Regions from separate parts of the Streptomyces showdoensis genome, predicted to be linked through region 4. Evidence: riboswitches for the same ligand, from Rfam matches in the RefSeq annotation. Region 4 holds a riboswitch; each other region holds the start of a gene.
What was found. Region 4 has a riboswitch for cyclic di-AMP ahead of ABD981_RS08595 (M23 family metallopeptidase). Riboswitches for the same ligand answer to the same signal wherever they lie in the genome.
Positions count from the first base shown of each region.

Region 1 (3,047 bases), on a different contig from region 4:
CTGCACCGGCTGCTCACCGAGGCCGGGCTGACCGCCGCCCGCCCCGACGCGGCCGTGGTCTCGGTCCGCGCCCCGGGCCCGCAGGAGGCGCTGCGCTGGGCGGCGGACTGCCGTGAACGGGGTCTGGGCGTCGGCTGCTTCCGGCCGCCGTCGGTCCCGGACGGCATCTCCCGCCTCCGGCTGACCGCCCGGGCGGACCTCACGGACGCGCAGATCGAGCGGGCCGTGGAGACCATCGTCCGGACGGCTCCGGACGGGGCGGCGGAGAGGGAGCCCGACGCGGGCTGACCGCGGGTCACGCGCGGTTGTCCGGTCGCCCGTCGCACCGTTCACTGCTTCGGGCGACAGATATCCGCATATCTTGGTGGATCGCCACCCAGGGCGGCACGATCGGTGGCAGTCTGGCGCGCAGCGCAAACCGGGGCTCGGCCCGGTGGGAAAGGGACGGCGTCGCCATGGCAGATCACCAGGAAGCAACCGTCACGCTGCCGAGCGATCCGGCCTCGGTAGCGGCCGCCCGGCGGTACGTCGCCGAGGTCCTCGGGTCCTGGGGGCTCGACGACATCGACGAGGGCGACGACATCGCGGACACGGTGCGGCTGATCGTCTCCGAACTGGCGACCAACGCCGTCCAGCACACCTTCGGCCAGTCGCCGACCTTCACGGTCGACGTGCGCCTGGAGCGCGACGAGCAGTTGCGCATCGGGGTGACTGACAGCCACCCGCGCTGGCCGCGGCGGCTGCCCGCCGCCGTGCAGCAGGACAACGGGCGCGGCATGGTGATCATCCGCTATCTGGCCGCCGAGGCGGGCGGGCGGCTCTCCGTGACGCCCACGGAGGAGGGCGGCAAGACGGTCTGGATCCGACTGCCCTGGCCGGCGGCGCACGCCGCCTAGGCTTCTCGGCCCAGCGGCGGTCCGTGCGGTCGCGGGGGTCGCGCCCGGGCGGGAGGAGGGGCCGGCGGCGCCACCGGACGCTCCTCCCGCACCGTCGTGCATCACGTCGGTACTTCACACTTCGTACATCGGCGCATCAGCGCATCGGCTGATCAGGCCGACGAGCCCGTGCGGCGGGGTCCGCTCGTCAGCGGACGCGGCCGTAGGAGATCTTCGAGCTCCAGATCTTGTCGAGCTTCACCCATGAGCCGGTCTTCGGCGAGTGCCAGATCTTGTTGTTACCCGCGTAGATTCCGACGTGGTACACCCTTCCGCCGGAATGGAAGAAGACCAGGTCCCCCTTCTGTCGGCCGGCCGCCGAGATGTGCCGGGTCTTGTTGTACTGCTGCTGCGCGGTGCGGGGCAGCGTCTTGCCCGCCTTCTTGTACGAGTAGAGCGTGAGTCCCGAGCAGTCGAACCGGCTCGGTCCCGTGGCTCCGTACCTGTAGGGCGATCCCTTCTTCGAGGCGGCGACGTTCAAGGCCGTGTTGGCGTAGGACGTCGCGGCCTGGGCCTCCGGCGCCGCTCCTGGGGCGAGCAGCGTGCCGCCGACGGCGGCGAGGGTGAGAGCCGAGACGGCTCCGGCCCGGGACAGCAGGGACGGGACATGAATCTGCGCAGTCATGCGCAACCCTTCGTCAGCCGCCTGTGAAGGATGACCTGTCGGGTTCGGGCAGGCGAAGATGCCCGGCCGCGGCTGCGGCTTCACCCCGAGGAACGTCCCGTACTGCTCGCGAACGTCCCGTACTGCTCGGGTCCTCCACTCCTGCCGATCCACTCCTGTCGACCAGACGTCCGGGACGGCGGCAGGACTCGGCGTCCGCCCGGACCGCCCCGCCGTGGGTGGCGGGGGCTTGTCGTCGACGAGGATCTTGACCCACGGACAGGGCGAAATCCGAGCTGAAACGGCGATATGTGAGGCTCCTCACGACTGATCCATACGGGTGGACAGTCTCGTTTCTCGATCTTCGGAGGTTTGGCCGATGAGCCCCGCACCTGCGACGGAACGCCCGATTCCGCCAGATGCGTACTCCTGTTGCGCAACTCGTCCGGGTTCTATGTCGATACGTCGACTACGCCGAACGAGGGAGTGATTCTGCGCTTTCCGTGCCCCGGGTGGACCTCGACACGACACGCCGGAGTGTCAACTCGCGGGCTCTTCGGGGACGGTGACCCGGCCGGCCCGTCGCTCTCCGTCCAACACCCGTAACGCGCGCGCCAATGTGTCGGCGTGGACCTCGCTCTCGCCCCGCATATGCATGAGCGTCAGGGCGTCGCGCAGCGCCGTCGCCCGCCCCACCAGCGCTTGAGCGGCGCGCAGGGCCCCATAGGTATGCGTGGATCTGGATGGATTGATCCGCCCCAGGAGGTCCACGACTTCGAGGTACGTGTCGACGAACTCGCCCTCGGCGCGGGTCAGTGCGGGGAGCGGCGGCAGCTCCGGGACCATCGCGGGATCACCCCTCCCCGGCGCCGGTCGAGTGGGCGCGGGTCTGAACCACGTGGTCCACCAGGCCGTACGCCAGCGCGGCCGGCGCGTCCAGGACGGTGGTCCGGTCCAGATCGGCGCCGGTCCGCTCGCGGCTCTGTCCGGTGTGCTCGGCGAGCAGGCCGACGACCAGCTCGCGCTGGCGCAGCAATTCCCGGGCGTGGATGTCCAGATCGCTCGGCTGCCCCTGCAACGGTTCGTCCATGGTGGGCTCCTGGAGGACGATCCGGGCCCCCGGGAGCGCCAGCCGCCGCCCCGGCGAGCCGGCCGCGAGCAGGACGGCGGCGGGCCCGACGGCCTGGCCGAGGCAGGTGGTCTCCACCTCGCAGGAGAGTGTCCGCATCGTGTCGTAGACCGAGGTCATGGCGCTGATCGAACCGCCGGGGGAGTTGATGTAGAGGGAGAGCGGCTGCCCGGGGGACGCGTGGTCCAGGTACAGGAACTGGGCGATGGCGTCGTTGGCCGAGGTCTCGTCGATCGGCGTGCCGAGGAAGACGATGCGTCCTTCCAGCAGCTTCGAGTAGGGGTCGAGGGTGCGGCTGCCGTAGCCGGTGCGCTCGGTGAACTCGGGAAGGACGTAGCGGGCCTCGTGCATGGCGTACTCCTCTGTCTGTAAAAAATGT
Region 1 covers NZ_BAAAXG010000027.1:200,392-203,438, forward strand. Annotated here, with positions in the region: gene ABD981_RS33765 (8-amino-7-oxononanoate synthase) at 1-288, shown strand, start outside; gene ABD981_RS33770 (ATP-binding protein) at 456-896, shown strand; gene ABD981_RS33775 (C40 family peptidase) at 1,084-1,560, opposite strand; cyclic di-AMP (ydaO/yuaA leader) riboswitch at 1,564-1,739, opposite strand; gene ABD981_RS33780 (hypothetical protein) at 2,080-2,385, opposite strand; gene ABD981_RS33785 (ATP-dependent Clp protease proteolytic subunit) at 2,393-3,019, opposite strand.
Region 1: another riboswitch for cyclic di-AMP. It lies ahead of ABD981_RS33775 (C40 family peptidase); the one in region 4 lies ahead of ABD981_RS08595 (M23 family metallopeptidase).

Region 2 (3,047 bases), on a different contig from region 4:
CGAGCACCTTCTGCCCCCGCTCGGTCTCCAGGTGTCCGGCCGCGCTGCCGGCGCGGACGCTGGCGACGGTGGTGCCCGGGCGGTACTTGCCGGTGAGGAAGCCGGAGGCGAGCGCGAAGTACGGCACCGCGGCGAGACCGGCCTGCTCCGCGGTCTCCAGGAGGGGGCCCTCGTAGGTCTCGCGGGAGACCAGGTTGTAGTGCGGCTGCAGGGCCACGTAGCGGGCGAGCCCCTCGGCCTCGGCGAAGTCGAGCGAGGCGCGCAGCCGCTCCGGGGAGATGTTGGAGGCGGCGACGGCCCGGACCTTGCCGTCCTTCACCAGCTGGTCGAGCGCGGTGACGATCTCCTCGACGGGCACGGACTCGTCGTCGAAGTGCGTGTAGTAGAGGTCGATGTAATCGGTGCCGAGGCGGCGCAGCGACTCCTCGGCGGCGGCCTTGATGGTGGTCGCGCTCAGCCCCTTGAAGCGGGGGTGGGCGCCGACCTTGGTCGCGACGAGGACGTCGGAGCGGTTGCCGCGGGAGGCGAGCCAGCGCCCGATGACGGTCTCGGACTCGCCGCCCTCGTTGCCCTCCACCCACGAGGAGTAGGTGTCGGCGGTGTCGACGAAGTTGCCGCCCGCGGCGGTGTAGGCGTCGAGCACGGCGAAGGACTGCGCCTCGTCGGCGCTCCAGCCGAAGACGTTGCCGCCGAGGGCGAGCGGGAAGACGTGCAGGTCGGAAGAGCCCAGCTTGCGGAGAGAGGTCATGGAGTGGTCAACCCCCCGCGCGGCCGGGCCTATTCCGCTTCCCCCGCGGGACGGCCGGCCGTCAGACGCCGAGCCCCTTCGACCGCAGCCAGCCCGCCGGGTCGACGCCGTCGCCGGACGGGGTGTGGACCTCCAGGTGGAGGTGGGGACCGGTGACGTTGCCGGTGGCGCCGACCCGGCCGATGGTCTCGCCGGTACCGACGGACTGGCCCGCGCCGACCGTCATCGAGGACAGGTGGCAGTACCAGATCTCGGTGCCGTCCTCGAGCTCCAGGACGATCCGGTAGCCGTACGAGCCGGACCAGCCGGCCGACTTCACGGTGCCGCTGTGCACGGCCTTGACCGGGGTGCCGGTGGGCGCGGCGAAGTCCAGGCCCGTGTGGTAGCCGGAGGACCACATCGAGCCGGCCTGGCCGTAGGTGGAGGTGATCGTGTACGAGGAGGTGGGCAGCGCGTAGCTGGCGGCCAGCTTGGCCAGGCGCTCGGCCTCGGCCTTCGCGGCGGCCTCCGCCTCGGCCTTCTTCTTCGCCTCGGCCGCCGCCTTCTCCGCCGCCTCGGCCTTGGCCGCGGCTTCCGCCGCCGCCTTCTCGGCGGCGGCCTTCTGCGCCGCCTCCTTCTCCGCGGCGTCCGCGGCGGCCTGCTGCTGCTCGGCCTGCTGGAGGATGCGGGCGCGCAGCGCCTCGCCGGCGTCGGCCTGCTGCTTCGTCCCGGCGGGGGCGTCGGCGGAGCTCGCGTCGGCGGGCGTGGTGTAGGTGAGGGCGGTGAGCGGCTGCGGGTTGTTCGTGACCCCGGTGCTCTCGCCAGAGCTCTTCTCGGAGCCGCCGATCAGGTCGCCGATGCCGGGCAGCGCGGAGGCGTCGGGCAGGTCGAGGTCCGGCAGGGCTATCGCGACCGGGGGCTTCTCCTGGGCGGTGGCCAGGCCGCCGGCACCGACGGCGGCGATGACGCCGACCCCGAGGACGGTGGAGGAGCGGGCGAAGTTGGAGCGCTGCTTGACGACCCGGTGCCGGCCGCCGGAGCGGCTCTGGGCCCGCAGCGAGTCCTCGGTGGGGTTCCATTCCTCCCCGCCCGTGCCCGCGGGGCCGTAGGCACCGAAAGAGTCGAAGGGGGCTTCGGGAGCAGGGGTGTCGGACGCCACGGAGGCGCTCTCCTTTCCTTCCTTCTCGCCTACCGGGTTAGCTGACGGGTTCGGAGCAGGAAGGTCTCCTACGGGTGTGCCGCACGGGTGCGACGTGGCCCGATTCACCCCAAGTGGTGGTTCCCCGGTTCCCTTGCGGAATTCGGCGCGCGCGCACGGTGCCGTCTCTTGCGACGGCTGGGACGACCGCGCTGCGTTATCGAACGTTAATAGACACGGGCTCCCGATTCCAAGCCGTCCCCCTTGATCGTTAGCGCAATTGAGAGGGAATGGCCCGAGTTGACCCCCGGTCAGACGGGATCTGCGCCACACCCCCGATCTGACGGTGTATCAATTGTTATCGGAGTGACACCCCCCGACTACGTCCCGTCACCGTCCCCCGGCGGCGCCCCCCCGGCGGCACCACCGGCATCGTCCGCCGCCGCTCCGGCTGCCCCGCCGCCGGACGGCTCACCGCCAGCAGCGCCATGTCGTCCGTCGAGCCCCCGCCCGTGTGCCGGCGCACGTCCGCGACCAACGCGTCCAGCAGCTCCTCGGGACCGGGGAAGAGCCGCCCCGCGAGCCGCTCGGCCGGATCGTAGAAGACCCCCCCGCGCGTCCCGGGCCTCCGAGAGGCCGTCCGTGTAGAACAGCAGCGTCGCGCCCGCCGGATACGGCGTCTCGTCCGCCCGGTCGGGCCACACGGCCAGCTCCCCCATCCCCAGCGGCAGCGCCGCCTCGCTCGGCTGCAGCCGGCCGAGCCCCCCGTCCCCGTACAGCAGCAGCGGCTCGGGATGCCCCCGGTTCACGACCCGCACGACCCCACCGGCACCGCCTTCGCCACTGGAGCCGCCCTCGCCGCCGTCGCCCTCGCCGCCGTCGCCGTCGTCGTCGCGCCGGATCTCCGCGAGGACCGCCGTAGTGAACCCCTCGAAGGCGTCGAGCCCGGCCCGCCGCGTGCCCTCGCGGTCCAGCGCCCGCTCCAGGCGCTCCGCCACGCCCTCCAGCGTCGGCTCCTGCTCGGCCGCCTCGCGGAAGGCGCCGATGACCACCGCCACGGCCTCCACCGCGTCGAGCCCCTTGCCCCGCACGTCGCCGACGACCAGCCGTACCCCGTACGGGGTGTCCTGGACGGCGAACAGGTCGCCGCCGATGAACGCGTCGGCCTGCGCCGCCTCGTAC
Region 2 covers NZ_BAAAXG010000026.1:1,398,700-1,401,746, forward strand. Annotated here, with positions in the region: gene ABD981_RS19115 (aldo/keto reductase) at 1-748, opposite strand, end outside; gene ABD981_RS19120 (M23 family metallopeptidase) at 810-1,886, opposite strand; cyclic di-AMP (ydaO/yuaA leader) riboswitch at 1,898-2,044, opposite strand; partial or broken gene ABD981_RS19125 (PP2C family protein-serine/threonine phosphatase) at 2,224-3,047, opposite strand, start outside.
Region 2: another riboswitch for cyclic di-AMP. It lies ahead of ABD981_RS19120 (M23 family metallopeptidase); the one in region 4 lies ahead of ABD981_RS08595 (M23 family metallopeptidase).

Region 3 (3,047 bases), on a different contig from region 4:
CCGGCCCGTCGCGCGGCCAAGCAGCTCTCCAAGGAGCTGTTCCCGGCCGACGCGCGCGTCTCCCGGCCGCGCCAGGGCACGGAGGAGACCGTCGCCGCGATCGACGCCGCCGCCGTCCGCGCCTTCTTCGACGCGCACGTCCGGCCCGCCACGGCCACCGCCGTGGTCGTCGGCGACCTCACCGACGTCGACCTCGACAAGGTGCTCGCCGAGACGCTCGGCGCCTGGACGGGCACCCCGGCCGCCCTGCGGCCCATGCCGCCCGTCACGGCCGACGACACCGGCCGCGTCGTCATCGTGGACCGCCCCGGAGCCGTCCAGACCCAGCTGCTCATCGGCCGTGTCGGCGCCGACCGCCACGACCGCGTCTGGGCGGCCCAGGTGCTCGGCACGTACTGCCTCGGCGGCACCCTCACCTCCCGCCTGGACCGCGTCCTGCGCGAGGAGAAGGGCTACACGTACGGCGTGCGCGCCTTCGGCCAGGTGCTGCGCTCCGACGGCGAGGGCAACGGGGCGTCGCTGCTCGCCATCAGCGGCTCGGTCGACACCCCCAACACGGGTCCGGCACTTGACGACCTGTGGAAGGTGCTGCGCACCCTCGCCGCCGACGGCCTGACGGACGCCGAGCGCGACGTGGCCGTGCAGAACCTGGTGGGGGTCGCGCCGCTCAAGTACGAGACGGCCGCCTCCGTCGCGGGCACGCTCGCCGACCAGGTCGAGCAGCACCTCGCGGACGACTACCAGGCGCAGTTGTACGCGCGGCTCGCCGAGACCGGCACGGTGGAGGCGACCGCGGCCGTGGTCAACGCCTTCCCGGTGGACCGGCTCGTCACCGTGCTCGTCGGTGACGCGGCGCAGATCGAGGAGCCGGTGCGGGCCCTCGGCATCGGCGAAGTGACCGTCGTGACCGGCTGATTGAGCCGCTGTCACGCGGGTACGGGGACCCCGACGACCTGGTTCGTCGGGGTCATTCCTTTTTGTCCGTATTGGCAGTGAGTGTGATCTTCTGCCCTGTGGCATGTCTTACAAAAGCGCGTGTCTGTTTGGCGATTGACAGAAGATCGGCCTAGCTTCGATCCGTCTGTCCGGCCGTTGTACGACGCCGCATCCGCGGCAACGGACAGTCATCGCCGAGTCCCCGTAAGGCGCGAGCCTGGGGAGCCGGGGACCCATCGCAGTCCCTGGGGTGAATCGGACGCCTTCGCTCGGCGAGCGGAGGGGCCCGTAGGAGACCTTCCTGCTCCGAACCCGTCAGCTAACCCGGTAGGCGAGAGGGAAGGAAAGGATCAGCCACTACATGGCGTTCACCCGTGCCACCGGGAAGCATCGTGGTCCGAGCCGCATGGCGCGCCGCTCCGTGGGCATCGCCGGTGTGGCGACCCTCGCGACGACCGGCGTCATCGGCACCCTGGCCTCCCCGGCGCTCGCCGCCGACACGGAGCCCGCTTCCCCGGAGGACACCGGCCTCACCCAGGTGATCACGGCCGAGTCGCTCTCCGACCGCGTCGACGCCCAGGCCGACGCCCAGGAGAAGGAGGCCGTCGAGGCCGCCGCCCGGGTCAAGGCCGCCGCCGAGGCGAAGCGCAAGGCCGAGGCCCGCGCCAAGGAGATCCGTGCCGCCCAGGAGCGCGCCGCCCGCGAGGCCGAGCGCAAGCGCCTGAACTCCTTCCAGCTCCCCGTCGCCGGCTCCTACGTGAGCACCGGCTACAAGACCGGTGGCTCGCTCTGGTCCTCCGGCAGCCACTCCGGCATCGACTTCCACGCCTCCTACGGCAGCACGGTCGTCTCCGTCGGCTCCGGCACCGTCATCGAGGCCGGCTGGGGCGGCGCGTACGGCAACAACATCGTCATCCGGATGAACGACGGCACGTACACCCAGTACGGCCACCTCTCCTCGATCGGTGTCCACGTCGGCCAGAAGGTCACCCCGGGCGATCAGATCGGCGTCTCCGGCTCCTCCGGCAACTCGACCGGCCCGCACCTCCACTTCGAGGCCCGCACGAGCGCCGAGTACGGATCGGACATCAACCCGATCTCCTACCTCCGCGCCCGCGGAGTCCACGTCTGACGTGTGAATTCTGTGAAGAAGCCCCGGCTCGAACGAGCCGGGGCTTCTTTTTTGTGTCCGTATTACCGGGCGGCATCGGAAATTCCGGCGTCCTGCAATAGAGTCGCAAGAGTCGCCGGACAGGCGCCACTCGATGGGGTTTCGCGCGGATCAAATGCGGAGGTCGGACATGCGTGTTCCCGCGCACTCGGTATGCACGGCGATCCGGGACGACATCGTCTCCGGCGTCTTCGGGAGGGGCGCCCGGCTGACGGAGGAACAGCTCGCCCGCCGCTACGGGGTCTCCCGGGTTCCGGTCCGCGAGGCCCTGCGCACCCTGGAGTCCGAGGGCTTCGTGGTCACCCGCCGGCACGCCGGCGCCCATGTCGCCGAGCCCACCGAGCAGGAGGCGGCCGACCTGCTCGACGTGCGGACCCTGCTGGAGCCGCTGGGCGCCGCCCGGGCCGCCCAGCGCCGCACCGACGCCCACCTCAAGGTGCTGCGCGGGCTGGTCAGGCTGGGCCAGGAACGGGCCAGGAGCGGCCAGGGCGAGGACCTGCGCTCGCTCGGCGCCTGGTTCCACGAGACGCTGGCCCAGGCCTCCGGCAGTCCGCCGCTCACCGCGCTCCTCACCCAGCTGCGGCACAAGATCGCCTGGATGTACGCGGTCGAGCCCGCCGCGCGGCCCATGGAGGCCTGGGCCGAGCACGGCGCCATCGTCGACGCCGTCGCGCGCGGGGACGCCGAGCGCGCCCGCGCCCTGACCGCGCTGCACGTGGAGCGTTCGCTGCCGCTGCACCGGCCGAGGCGGCCGGAGCGTACCCGTGTGAGGGTTCCGCAACATGTCGTCAACATCGCGGGTCCGCGGAATTAACACGGGCACCGTATACAAGAGGAAGACAATTCACGGATCCGCTTATTTCGTGCTGCCCGAATTCTTGTGACGGGCGGGGGCGTCACGCGGAATCGAATGCGGAAAGTGGAAGCGGGAACAGAAAGG
Region 3 covers NZ_BAAAXG010000028.1:308,635-311,681, reverse strand. Annotated here, with positions in the region: gene ABD981_RS36125 (M16 family metallopeptidase) at 1-915, shown strand, start outside; cyclic di-AMP (ydaO/yuaA leader) riboswitch at 1,119-1,285, shown strand; gene ABD981_RS36120 (M23 family metallopeptidase) at 1,298-2,068, shown strand; gene ABD981_RS36115 (GntR family transcriptional regulator) at 2,238-2,921, shown strand.
Region 3: another riboswitch for cyclic di-AMP. It lies ahead of ABD981_RS36120 (M23 family metallopeptidase); the one in region 4 lies ahead of ABD981_RS08595 (M23 family metallopeptidase).

Region 4 (3,047 bases):
GGGGCGAGTTCCTTCGCCCGGGGGACCTGCTCCGCGACGATCTGGTCCAGAAGGCGCCCCCGCACCGCCAGGTTGGCGTAGCGGAAGGCGTCGTTCTCCGGCAGCTGGTCGGCGAGGAGGACCGCGAACCTGTCCGCCCATCCGACGTACGTCCCGTCGGGCCCGGGGTCACCGACGCCCTCCGTGAAGCTGTCACCGATCGCCGCGTACGACCCGAATGCGTGCTTGTCTGATGTTCTCGAATCGTCTGCCACGAGACCACATCCTTCCTTTACGGATGTGACCTACGCGACCGTAAGGAGGGGTTGACGGCGGGTGACATATGCCACCCATAAAGATTCCCCCAAGTCGGAATACCCCGGAGGCCCGGCACGCGGGTGCCGGGCCTCCGGGGTGAACCCACGGGTCTCCGGGGTCAGATGCTGACGCCGTGCCCGCGCAGGGCGGCCAGCGGGTCGATGTCGGAGCCGTACTCCGGCCCGGTGCGGATCTCGAAGTGCAGGTGCGGGCCGGTGACGTTGCCGGTCGCGCCGGAGAGGCCGATCTGCTGGCCGCCGGTGACGGTCTGACCGGCGGAGACGGAGATCGAGGACAGGTGGGCGTACTGCGAGAAGGTGCCGTCGGCGTGCTGGATGACGACCTGGTTGCCGTACGCGCCGCCGTCGCCGGCGGAGTAGACGGTGCCCGGGCCGACCGCGCGGACGGTGGTGCCGGTGGAGGCGATGAAGTCGACGCCGGTGTGGTAGCCGGAGGACCACATCGAGCCGGAGGCGCGGTACGGGGTGGAGACACCGCCGCCGGCTATCGGGGCGACCCAGCCGGAGGAGGAGGTCTCGCCCGCCGAGGAGGAGGACGACGAAGAGGAGGAGGAGGAAGCGGCCGCGGAGGAGGAGGCCGAGGTGGCGGGGGCCGCGGAGCGCTCGCCGCCGCGGGAGGCACGCGTGTCGTCACCGCTGCTCTGGGCGGGGGCGGCGGCCTTCGGCGGGTGGGCCTTGCCGGTGTGCTTGCCGGTGCTCTTGGCGCCGAAGGTGAGCTTCATGCCGGGGAGGATCAGTGAGGGGTCCTCGCCGACGACCTGGCGGTTGTCGCGGTAGAGCTTCTGCCAGCCGCCGGCGAGGTGGTGCTCGTCGGCGATCTTCGACAGGTAGTCGCCACGGACGACGGTGTACGCCTTCGGGGCGGCGGCGGGAGCGGCGGCCGGGGCCTGGGCGGGGGCCGCGGCGGCGACGGCCTGCGGGGCCTTCGCGATCGGGGCGGCCTGCTCGGCGGCGTGCGCGCCGGTCGCGCCGATCAGCGGCAGGGCGACGATGGCGCCACCGGTGCCGGCGGCGACGAAGCCGCGGGTGATCGGATTGGCCTTGGGACGACGGTGCTTACCCTTCGCGGGCATGACGAATTCCTCTCCGTCGCCTGCGAGGTGAGCTGTCGGGTTCGGACTGGAGATGTCCGGCCGCGCGGTCGCGCGACTTCACCCCGAGCCGTCCTTCTTCGAGGGATCGGCGTACTACCTGGGTCCCCCGCTCCTGCCTTGTCCGGGTGGTGTGCGGATTCCGGTCGGCGGCAGGATTAGGCGGTCCGTCCGGATTGAGCGCGACGCTAGACGAGGCGGGCGGGAACGAACAAGCCACTGTTTTCGCGACGGCGGCACGGGCGCGATTTCCGGCCGGAATTGCGGTCACCCTCCGTGGATGACGGTCCCTCGATTTCCCTTTCCGGAAGGGAATTTGGGAAAGACGATCAGCCACGGTCCGTCACGTTTATGACGCTGCTCACGCGCCGAATCCCATCTCCCCCGGTATCAGGGCGCGTTACCCCTAAGGGCGTAATTCGGACAGATTGCTCATTCCTGCCAGAGGGGATGCGTTCGGGGCCCCTCACCTGGATGATTGCCCCAGGAACCGATCTCGAGACCAGGAGCATCCGTGACGCAAGCGACGACCGAGCCCGAGCTGACCGGCGTACGCAACTTCCGCGACCTCGGCGGGCTGCCGACGGTGGACGGCCGGAGCGTGCGCGCCGGACGCCTCTTCCGCAGCGGTCACCTGGCGCACGCCACGCCGGAGGACGCGACGTTTCTGGCCACCCTCGACCTGCACACCGTCTTCGACTTCCGCAACGAGGCCGACGTGCGCATCGAGGGGGCGGACGTCGAACTGCCCGGCGTGACGAACGTGAACATACCGCTGAACGATCCGGCCGACGGCAAGGAGTTCTGGAAGCTGGTGCGCACCGGCGACCTGGCCCAGCTGCACGAGATCCTGGGCGACGGCAAGGCCGCGGCCCGGATGTCCGAGTCGTACCAGAAGATGATCGTGGAGCGGACGGCCGAGCACAGCCGCATCCTGCACGCCATGGCCGAGGACAGCCTCCCGGCGCTGATGCACTGCGCCGCCGGCAAGGACCGCGCCGGCCTGTCCATCGCGATCACGCTGCTCGCCCTCGGCGTCGAGCGCGAGGCGATCGAGGCGGACTACGTGAAGTCGAACGAGCCGCACCGGCGCTACAAGGTGACGCGCGGCTCCGACGCCGCGGACGCCATGTCGCCCGAGGTGATGGAGCTGCTCAGCCCGCTGTTCGACGCGCGGGTGGAGTACCTGCGGGCCGCCTTCGACACCATCGAGGGGACCTGGGGCTCGGTGGACGCCTACCTGTCCGAGGGCCTGCGGCTCGCCCCGGAGACCCGGGACCAGCTGCGCGCGCGGCTGCTCGACGAGGCGTAGGACGCGGCGGGGGCGGGAGGCTCGCCCGAGCCTCCCGCCCCCGTCACCGCCACCCGCGGCTCCGTGCCCGCCGGGCCGGCCCCTACCGGTTGCCGCCCATCTCGAAGAGCAGGTAGAGGAAGCCTGCGAAGAGGTGGCCGGCGATCAGGTAGGCGAACAGACGGAGCACCAGACCCTTGGGGAACTTGCCGCCGCCGCGCTCTTCGCCGGTGTCCGGTACGGAATTCGCGGGAATCTCAGACATGTCGGTCCTTTCCACGTAAAGAGACTCGAAGGGTCAGCGCCGGTGCGGGGTCCCGTCGCCGAGGCACAGCTCGGCGACGGGAC
Region 4 covers NZ_BAAAXG010000012.1:404,348-407,394, reverse strand. Annotated here, with positions in the region: gene ABD981_RS08600 (SGNH/GDSL hydrolase family protein) at 1-254, opposite strand, end outside; gene ABD981_RS08595 (M23 family metallopeptidase) at 416-1,390, opposite strand; cyclic di-AMP (ydaO/yuaA leader) riboswitch at 1,395-1,549, opposite strand; gene ABD981_RS08590 (tyrosine-protein phosphatase) at 1,923-2,720, shown strand; gene ABD981_RS08585 (DUF6126 family protein) at 2,803-2,964, opposite strand; gene ABD981_RS08580 (helix-turn-helix domain-containing protein) at 2,998-3,047, opposite strand, start outside.